Regions from separate parts of the Variovorax sp. PAMC26660 genome, predicted to be linked through region 2. Evidence: predicted binding sites of a transcription regulator. Region 2 holds the regulator's gene; each other region holds the start of a gene.
What was found. The regulator sigma-54, encoded in region 2, starts transcription at its own class of promoters, with help from an activator protein. The targets are predictions, from matches to a motif close to TGGCANGNAANCTGCTTT.
Positions count from the first base shown of each region.

Region 1: a site for sigma-54 is predicted at 1,623-1,640, ahead of H7F35_RS33010 (flavin monoamine oxidase family protein). Genes of this name have one in related genera too.
Region 3: a site for sigma-54 is predicted at 1,809-1,826, ahead of glnA (type I glutamate--ammonia ligase). Genes of this name have one in related genera too.

Region 1 covers NZ_CP060295.1:7,036,416-7,039,636, forward strand. Annotated here, with positions in the region: gene H7F35_RS33010 (flavin monoamine oxidase family protein) at 1-1,587, opposite strand, end outside; gene H7F35_RS33015 (DUF904 domain-containing protein) at 1,703-1,927, shown strand; gene H7F35_RS33020 (cell division protein ZapA) at 1,924-2,259, shown strand; gene H7F35_RS33025 (sulfite exporter TauE/SafE family protein) at 2,536-3,221, shown strand, end outside.
Region 2 covers NZ_CP060295.1:3,107,604-3,110,824, reverse strand. Annotated here, with positions in the region: gene H7F35_RS14925 (phospholipase D family protein) at 1-728, opposite strand, end outside; gene rpoN (RNA polymerase factor sigma-54) at 739-2,337, opposite strand; gene lptB (LPS export ABC transporter ATP-binding protein) at 2,355-3,149, opposite strand; gene lptA (lipopolysaccharide transport periplasmic protein LptA) at 3,146-3,221, opposite strand, start outside.
Region 3 covers NZ_CP060295.1:4,683,469-4,686,689, reverse strand. Annotated here, with positions in the region: gene H7F35_RS21995 (hypothetical protein) at 1-204, opposite strand, end outside; gene glnA (type I glutamate--ammonia ligase) at 348-1,763, opposite strand; gene H7F35_RS21985 (competence/damage-inducible protein A) at 1,910-2,710, opposite strand; gene H7F35_RS21980 (EI24 domain-containing protein) at 2,707-3,221, opposite strand, start outside.

The DNA.
Region 1 (3,221 bases), 3.5 Mb from region 2:
GGCGCGGGCATGCAGCCGCTGGATGGCGTCGAGCGACGAGAGCAGCGCGCCCTCTTGCCAGGCCGGAATGTAGGAAGCGTGTTCACCGGCCAGCGCGATGCGCCCGTCGACCTGGCACAGGTTCTTGTAGTGCTTCTGGCGTGTTTCGTCGGTCCACATGCCGTAGCAGCCGTGCGAGCCGGGCACACGGTGCCAACCCACGGAAATGCCGTTGTCGAATTCGCTCGCGTACTGCGGATGCAGTTGCGTGCCGAACTCGACGGCGCGGCGCACACGCTCCTCGGGTGCCATGGCGGTGAATTCGTAGGAGTTCGGGCCGTCGAACACATAGGCGCCGAGCACCACCGACTTGCCCTTGGCGCCATAGCGCGTCGAGGGGTACGAGATGCGCGAGATCGGCAGATCGGTGTAGCTGATGCCGCCGTAGATGTGCTCGTCTTCTTCCCAGAAGCGGCGCTTGAACTGCAGGCCCACCTTCACCGATGCGCCGTAGGGCACGGCGTTGATGGCCTCCTGCATCGGCGCGCCGACCTGGATGTCGATCTGGCTCAGCACCGACAGCGGAATGGTGCACAGGCACCAGTCGGCCTTGGCCTGCGTGACCGCATCGCCCTTGGACGCGTCTGTGTAAGTGACGGTCACGCTGCGGTCGTTCTGCTCGATCTTCGTGACCTTGGCGCCGTAGCGGATCAGGCTGCCGACTTCTTTCTGGAAGGCCTTGGCGATCATGTCCATGCCGCCCACGGGCTGGAAGATCGCGCTCTGGAATTCGTAGTCTTGTCCGCTGGCAATGTAGCGCCAGAGGTTGGATTGCAGCAGCTCGCTCATGTCGAGCGGCTTCGATGGCTTGGCCAGCGGCATCAGGCCGCCGCCCGCATCGACTTCATAGCCGCGGCGGTCGCTGCTGATGGCGCCTTCGCGATAGCGGAACTGCGTGTCAAGGGCGCCCCAGCGGCGCAGGCCTTCGAGCAGCTTTTCCTTGTCTTCTTTCGTCAGCGCCGCATCGAGACTGCCCTGGGTGGTGGCCTTGCCGAGCAGTTCGGCCACATAGCCCTGGTAGTCGGCCTGCACATGGCGGTATTGCTGCGGCTTGCCGCCGTAGGCCTTGCTCGAATGCACCAGCGCGTTGTAGTTGACCTGGATGAAGGGCTCCAGCGCCACGCCCAGGCGCTTGCAATAGCCAAGCACCGCATGGTGGTGATAGGGAATGCGCCACGGCCCCGGATTGAAGTACTCGCCCTTGGCGAAGCCGCACTGCTGCACGGCACCGCCCAGCTCGGTGAAGGTGTCGCCTCCGCGCAGCGTCCAGCATCGGCCGCCCGCGCGGTTGCTGAACTCGAGGACCTTGACCGAGTAGCCCGCGTTGCGCAGCTCGAGCGCGGCGGCCATGCCGGCCAGGCCCGCACCAAGAACCAGCACCGACGCACCCTTCTTTGCACCGTCGAGCTTGGGTGGCCCGTTGTAGTTGGACTCGGCGGCAAAGCCCAGCGAGGTCATCGCCTGGTACATCGCGCCGCCTCCGGCGGTCTTGCCGATGAGCGTGAGCAGGTCGCGCCGACTGAATAAAGTGTTGTTCTTCGTGGTCATTGACTGGCTATGGGAGTTTGAAAGGCAACTGGAAGGCAGCAGAATCCATGCCAAGCCCAAGCACCGCGCGCACCATCGGCGGCACCGCATTCCCGGGAAACTACAATCGCCAACCATGCCCGCCTCCAGCCCCATCGATCAGATCGCCGAGCGTGTTGAACGACTGCTTGTGCGCCATGAAGAGGTGCAGCGCACCAATGCGCTGTTGCAGGAACAAGTCGATGCGCTCACGCGCGAACGCGATGCCCTGAAGTCGCGGCTCGCCGCAGCCCGCACGCGCCTGGACGCCCTGCTCGAACGGCTGCCGGCCGAACCCCCATCCCAAGACTCCCCCGCATGAAGCAGATAGAAGTACAGATCATGGGCCAGAGCTATTTGCTCGGCTGTCCCGACGGCGGCGAGCCGCAACTGCGCGATGCCGTCGAACGCGTGGACGCGGCCATGTGCAAGATCCGCGACGCGGGCAAGGTCAAGGCGCGCGACCGCATTGCGGTGCTCGCATCACTGAATCTGGCGTTCGATCTCGCCGCGCAACAGGCCGCAGTGGCGGCAGCACCGGCGCCTGCACCCGCGTCCACAGCCGCAACGCAAGCGGGCGAAGCCGATCCGAAAGCGGCGCAGCTCATTCAAAGACTCGATCAAGCGTTGGCCGGCGATGGGCATTTGCTCTGAATACGTCCGACCGACATAGACAAGGCGTAAAATCCACCTCGTCTGCAGACGTGTCGGGCTTAATATTTCCTTGTTCCAATGCTCTCCGGAGCCGGGCTTGGTACATCGCTTGACGGGTGTGATCATCTCGCGTTAGATGAACCCGAAGTCTTGCTGCCCTCGCCCACCTGAACCCTGGTTCAGGATGCGGGTCCGGCACACCATCTGCAGACACCTTTTTCGCCACGGCCCCCTGCTTCATCGCACGGGGCCGTTGCTTTTTCAAGAGCCCGTCCCGTGAACCTTGCCGCCCTGCTCGACCCTTTGTTGATCGCCGAACTCGCCGCGCTCGGCCTGGGCACCGGTTTCCTCGCGGGCCTGCTGGGCATCGGCGGCGGCATGCTGATGGTGCCGTTCATCACGATCATCATGGGCCAGCGCGGCGTGCCGGCCGACCTTGCGGTGAAGATGGCCATCGCAACTTCGATGGCGACGATCATCTTCACCTCGGTGTCGAGCGTGCGCGCGCACCACAAGCGTGGCGCGGTGCGCTGGGACATCGTGCAGCGGCTGGCACCCGGCATCGTGATCGGCAGCCTCGCGGGCAGCCTCGGCGTGTTCGCGTTGCTCAAGGGCACGGCGCTCGCCATCTTCTTCGCGCTGTTCGTGGGCTTCTCGGCCACGCAGATGTTCCTCGACAAGAAACCCAAGCCCACTCGCCAGATGCCGGGCACCGGCGGCCAGCTTGCGGCGGGCGGCGCCATCGGTTTCATATCAGGCCTGGTCGGCGCGGGTGGCGGCTTCATCAGCGTGCCCTTCATGACCTGGTGCAACGTGGCCATTCACAACGCGGTGGCCACCAGCGCAGCGCTCGGCTTTCCGATTGCGGTGGCCAACGTGCTGGGCTATGTCATCAGCGGCCAATCGGTGCAGGGCCTGCCGGCTGGCGCCTTCGGCTACATCTGGCTGCCCGCGCTGGTGGT
Region 2 (3,221 bases):
ATCGGCCGCACGTAGACGCTGTTCCAGTACTGGTCGAACAGGCTGCCCAGGCGTGGCACCAGCGCGCCGGCGACGAAGGTGTCGAGGTCGATGAAGTTCTCGCCCGAGGTGCGCGTGAAGTACTGGTTGCCGATGTTGCGCCCGCCCGCCACCGCCATCGCGCCATCGGCGATGAACAGCTTGTTGTGCATGCGGCGGTTGACCCGCTCGAAATCGAACAGCGACGCAGTGAAGCGCTTGAGCAGGCTGCCGCGCCCGGCCGGAAACGGGTTGAACAGGCGCAGCTCGACATTCGGCGTGGCGGCCAGGCCGAGCAGCAGTTCGTCTTCGCCCGAGGTGTAGAGGTCGTCCATCAGCAGGCGCACCCGCACGCCGCGCTGGGCCGCGTCGCGCAGGGTGCGCAGCAGGTAGCGGCCGGTCTCGTCGTTCTCGATCTGGTAGTACTGCACGTCGAGCGTGCGCTGGGCGCGGCGCGCCAACTGGATGCGGGTGTCGAAGGCAAAGTCGCCGCCCGGCATCAGGCGAAAGCCGCTCAGATCGGGGTCGGGCTGGGAAGCCAGCGCGATCTTGCCGAGCGCGGTGTCGGTCGATGCGGCCATGGCCTTGGTGGGTGGGCGCGGCGCCTCGTCGGGCAAGTTGGCGCAGCCGGCGAACAGCGACACCACCGCCAGGAAAAAGACCCAACGTCCACAGCGCGACAGCAGGCGGCTCCGTGGGCGATGGGCCATTGGCGGTCTTCTACAGGGCTTTGCGCAGGTTCGCGGGCGCGATGCGCAGCGCTTCGCGGTACTTGGCCACCGTGCGCCGCGCGCATTCGATGCCTTGTTCCTTCAGCATCTCGGAGATCTGGCTGTCCGACAGCGGCTTCTTGATGCTCTCGGAGGTCACGAACTGCTTGATGAGCGCGCGCACCGCGGTGCTCGATGCGTTGCCGCCGGTCTCGGTGCCCAGCGCAGAGCCGAAGAAATACTTGAGCTCGACCGTGCCGAAAGGCGTGGACATGTACTTGGCGGTGGTCACGCGCGAGATGGTCGACTCGTGCAGCCCCAGTTCGTCGGCAATCTCGCGCAGCACCAGCGGCCGCATCGCGAGTTCGCCGTGCACGAAGTAGCTCTTTTGCCGTTCGACGATGGCATTGCTCACGCGCAGGATGGTGTCGAAGCGCTGCTGGATGTTCTTGATGAACCAGCGCGCCTCCTGCAGACGCTGCGACAGCGCCTGGCTGCCCTCGCCCTTGTGCGCCTTGAGCGCGCCAGCATAGATGTCGTGCACGCGCAGGCGCGGCATCACCTCGGGGTTCAGCATGACGCGAAACTTGATGCCGGTGCCGCGTCCGGTCTTGGTGACGATCACGTCGGGAATGACGATGTTGCGCTCGACGTCGACAAAGCGGCGCCCCGGCTTGGGTTCGAGCCGCGCAATGACCTGCAGCGCCGAGCGCACCAGCTCCTCGTTGCTGCGGGTGAGCGTGGCCAGCCGCTTGAAGTCGCGTCGCGCGAGCAGCTCCATCGGCTGCTTGCAGATGGCAATGGCGATCTTGTAGACCTGCGCCTGCGCTTCGTCCATGTCGCGGTCTTCGGCAGCCAGTGCGCGCAACTGGATGCCCAGGCATTCGCCCAGGTCGCGCGCGCCCACGCCCACGGGCTCCAAGCTCTGCAGCAGGCCCAGCGCCACCTGAAAGTGGTGCACGAGGTCGTCGAACTGATCGTTGTCGTCGCCCGCGAGGCCCGAAGCCAAGGCAGGCAGCGAGTCTTCGAGGTAGCCGTCGTCGTTGAGCGACTCGATCAGGAAGCGCAGCGCGGCGCAGTCGTTTTCGTTCAGGCGCAGGCTCAGCGCCTGGCGGTGCAGGAACGATTGCAGCGACTCCTGGCTGCGTGCGAGTTCGGTGGCGTCGGCGCGCTCGTCGTTGCCCAGGTTGTTCTGTCGCGCGGGTGCATCGCTGCCCCACTCGCTGTCGTCCGGTGCCATGTCGACGGTGCCGTCGCCTTCCCAGTCGGGCTCGCGCTCGGCGATCTCGGCGGCGGGGCCGTCGGATTCGCCCGGGGTGCTGGTCTCGGTGGACGCGGTGCTCGTGCTGCTGGTGGGCGCCGAGGCGAATTCGCTTTCGGCGGCTTCGCCTGCCTCGTCGCGCTGGACCGGCGTGTCGACGGCATCGAGCCCGAACTCCTCACGCGCCGCTTCTTCGGCGGTGCGTTCGAGGAACGGGTTCTCGTCGAGCATCTGCTCCACCTCCTGGCTCAGTTCGAGCGTGGAGAGCTGCAGCAGACGGATCGACTGCTGCAGCTGGGGTGTGAGCGCGAGATGCTGCGAGACGCGAAGGGACAGCCCTTGCTTCATGGGGAAAGCCGCCCTCCCTACATCCGGAAGTGTTCGCCCAGGTACACCCTGCGTACTTCGGCGTTGTCGACGATCTCCGAGGGCGTGCCTTGTGCCAGCACATGCCCGTCGCTGATGATGAACGCGTGATCGCAGATGCCCAGCGTTTCACGCACGTTGTGGTCGGTGATGAGCACGCCGATGCCGCGCTCTTTCAGGAAACTGATGATCCGCTGGATTTCAATGACCGCGATCGGGTCGATGCCGGCAAAGGGTTCGTCCAGCAGGATGAAGCGCGGCTGGGTGGCCAGCGCGCGCGCGATCTCGACGCGGCGGCGCTCGCCGCCCGACAGGGCGAGCGCAGGCGAATCGCGCAGGTGGTCGACCCGCAGGTCGGTCAGCAGCTCGGTCAGGCGCTCTTCGATGTGCTGCTTCGACAGGGACACGAGCTTGCCGCTTTCGTCGGGCTCGCTCTGGAGTTCCAGCACGGCACGCACGTTTTCCTCGACCGTGAGCTTGCGGAAGATCGAGGCTTCCTGCGGCAGGTAGCTCAGGCCCATGCGGGCACGGCGGTGGATCGGCATGTGGGCGATGGGCTCGCCGTCGATCGTGATGTCGCCCGCGTCGGCACGCACCAGGCCCACGATCATGTAGAACGAAGTGGTCTTGCCGGCGCCGTTGGGCCCCAGCAGGCCGACGACTTCGCCCTTCTGCACGTCGAGCGAGACGTCCTTGACGACCGTGCGGCTGCCGTAGCTCTTCTTCAGGCCGCGCGCGACCAGGCGGCTGCCCGGCTTGCCGTTGGCGTCCTGGGTTCCAGCGGTTTCGATCACTTTCGGGTTTCTCCCTCGGCACCGAGCGTGGTGGTCGAACGCAGGCCCTTGCCGGCGGCCGGGGTGGGCGCC
Region 3 (3,221 bases), 1.6 Mb from region 2:
ACCGCCCCCCGAGCCACCGCCCGACGCCTTGGTGCCCTGGACGACGGTGACATTGCCGCCTTCCATGACCTTGCAGCCCTTTTGCTGGGCGATGGTGGCGTTGTTGGTGTACTCGTTGCCGCAACGCCAGACGCGCTCCTGCGCGAGCGCGGGCATCGCAGCGATCAGTGAACCGGCCAGGAAAATGAGGGGAGCAGTCTTCATGTGTATCGGTGGAGGGCGCAACAAAGGCGCATTTTCATGCAATTCGACGCCACTGGTGACCAGATGTTCCACGCCAAGGAAAAAGGACGGCCGGGGCCGTCCTTTTGTCTTACTTCCCCGTGAGGGGCTTGCCGATCAGGCGATTACAGCGAGTAGTACATGTCGAATTCGACAGGGTGCGTCGCCATGCGGAAGCGGGTGACTTCCTGCATCTTGAGCTCGATGTACGCGTCGATGTACGCATCGGTGAACACGCCGCCCTTGGTCAGGAACGCACGATCCTTGTCGAGGTATTCCAGAGCCTGGTCGAGGCTGTGGCACACGGTCGGGATCAGCGCGTCTTCTTCCGGCGGCAGGTGGTACAGGTCCTTGCTGGCGGCTTCGCCCGGATGGATCTTGTTTTCCACGCCGTCGAGGCCAGCCATCAGCAGCGCAGCAAAGCCCAGGTACGGGTTCATCAGCGGATCGGGGAAGCGCGCTTCGACGCGGCGGCCCTTGGGGTTCGCCACGAACGGAATGCGGATCGAGGCCGAGCGGTTCTTGGCCGAGTAGGCCAGCTTCACCGGGGCTTCGAAGCCGGGCACCAGGCGCTTGTAGCTGTTGGTGCCGGGGTTCGTGATGGCGTTCAGGGCACGGGCGTGCTTGATGATGCCGCCGATGTAGTGCAGCGCGAAGTCCGACAGGCCCGCATAGCCGTCGCCGGCGAACAGGTTCTTGCCGTCCTTCCAGACCGACTGGTGCACGTGCATGCCGGAGCCGTTGTCGCCAACGATGGGCTTGGGCATGAACGTGGCGGTCTTGCCGTAGGCGTGGGCCACGTTGTGGATCACGTACTTCTGCAGCTGGACCCAGTCGGCGCGCTGGACCAGCGTGCTGAACTTGGTGCCCAGTTCCATCTGGCCGGCGTTGGCCACTTCATGGTGATGCACTTCGACCGGGATGCCCAGGGCTTCGAGCACCAAGCACATTTCCGAGCGCATGTCCTGGAAGCTGTCGACCGGGGGAACCGGGAAATAGCCGCCCTTGACCGCCGGACGATGGCCGGTGTTGCCGTGCTCGTATTCCTTGTCGGTGTTCCACGAGGCTTCTTCGGAGTCGATCTTCACGAAGCAGCCCGACATGTCGTTCTTCCAGCGGACGCCGTCGAACACGAAGAATTCGGGTTCCGGACCGAAGAAGGCGGTGTCGCCCAGGCCCGAAGCCTTCATGTACGCCTCGGCGCGCTTGGCGAGCGAACGCGGATCGCGCTCGTAGGCCTTGCCGTCGGCGGGGTCGATCACGTCGCAGGTCAGGATCAGCGTCGTTTCTTCGAAGAAGGGGTCGATGTTGGCGGTGTTCGGGTCGGGCATGAGCTGCATGTCGGAGGCTTCGATTCCCTTCCAACCAGCGATGGACGAGCCGTCGAACGCGTGGCCCGAGGTGAATTTGTCTTCATCGAAGTGCGACACAGGCACGGTCACGTGCTGCTCTTTGCCGCGGGTGTCGGTGAAGCGGAAGTCGACGAACTTGACCTCGTTTTCCTTGACGAGCTTGAGTACATCGGCGACGGTCTTTGCCATCAGTTTCTCCTGAGTTGGATGGTGGTTAGGAATACAGGGACGAGGGATGCAGTTTCTGTGCCATTGTCACCTCACCCCGCGAGGCTTTGGTGACCACTGCATACGCCAAATGGAGGCGGAAATTCACCAATTTGGTGCAATAAACATTAGCGCACCAATTCTGGGCCGAGCTTGGCATCAAAGGTGTGCAACCCTTCGATCAGCTGAGCATAGGCGGCATCGAGCCGGCCCGGGTCACCTTTCACGCCCAGCTCGATGTGGCGGCCGTATTCGGGGTGATCGACGCTGGGCAGGCTGAACACCTTGATGCCGGCATGCGTGTCTTCGATGGCCTGCATCAGCGGGGTGAGCGTGGCTTCCATCGCACCGAAAACGATCACCGACTTCTCGGCAACGGCATCGCGGGTGAACAGCTCGGCGTAGCGGCTGTCGAGCACCGACTCGATCATCGGCCAGGCCATGACCGGAAAGCCCGGCACGAAGTGCACATGCTCGACGCTGAAGCCCGGGATCTTGTTGTACGGGTTGTGAATGAGCGTGGCGCCCTGCGGAAACACGCCCATGTTGAGCCGGTGCACGTTGTCGGCCCTGTCCGGCTCGTAGGTCACGCCCTGCTCGCGCGCCGTGTCCTGCATGCGTTCGCGGATCAGCAGTTCGGCCTCGGGGTGCAGCGCCAGCGGCACGCGCAGTGCCTTGGCAGCGCACTGGCGGGTGTGGTCGTCGGGCGTGGCACCGATGCCACCGGTCGAGAAGACGATGTCGCCGGAGGCAAAGGCGCGCTCGAGCGCGGCGGTGATGCGCGCGGGCTCGTCGCCGACGTACTCGGCCCAACTGAGCTGCAGGCCGCGCGCGGCGAGCAGTTCGATGACCTTGGTCATGTGCTTGTCGGCCCGCTTGCCGGAAAGGATCTCGTCGCCGACGACGATGAGACCGAATGCGCGTGTCATGGTGAACCCCATTGAGAAAGAGCAGCCTTGTCGGCTTCGATGGCCGCCGTGCCGCTGGCCGCCGAAGCCTCGGCGGCGGCGCGCTGGGCACGCAGTTGCCCGAGCGCGTCGAGGCAGTAGTGCGCGAACCAGAGCGCGGAGAAGGCAAAAACCAGTGTGTAGATCCAGATGGCGATCGGCACCAGCACGAAGAAGGCAGCGGCGAACAGCAGGCCCGAAGCCCAGACGATGCTGGGTGCGGCGCCCAGGTAGCCGCACAGCACGCCGATGCACAGCAGCGGCAACCGGTGCGCGCGCAGCAATGTGGCGCGCTCTTCGGGGCTGGCATGCTCGGCCAGCGCGTCGAAGCTCATCACGCGGTAGGTGAGCCAACCCCAGATCAGTGGCGGCAATATCAACACCAGCGGCGGAATGAGCCACAGCGGCATGGAGACCACGAGGGCAATCAGCGCCAGGATCGTGACGCCCAAAGAACGGGCGACACTGCCAATGAAGGAGGCCCCCTTCTTCT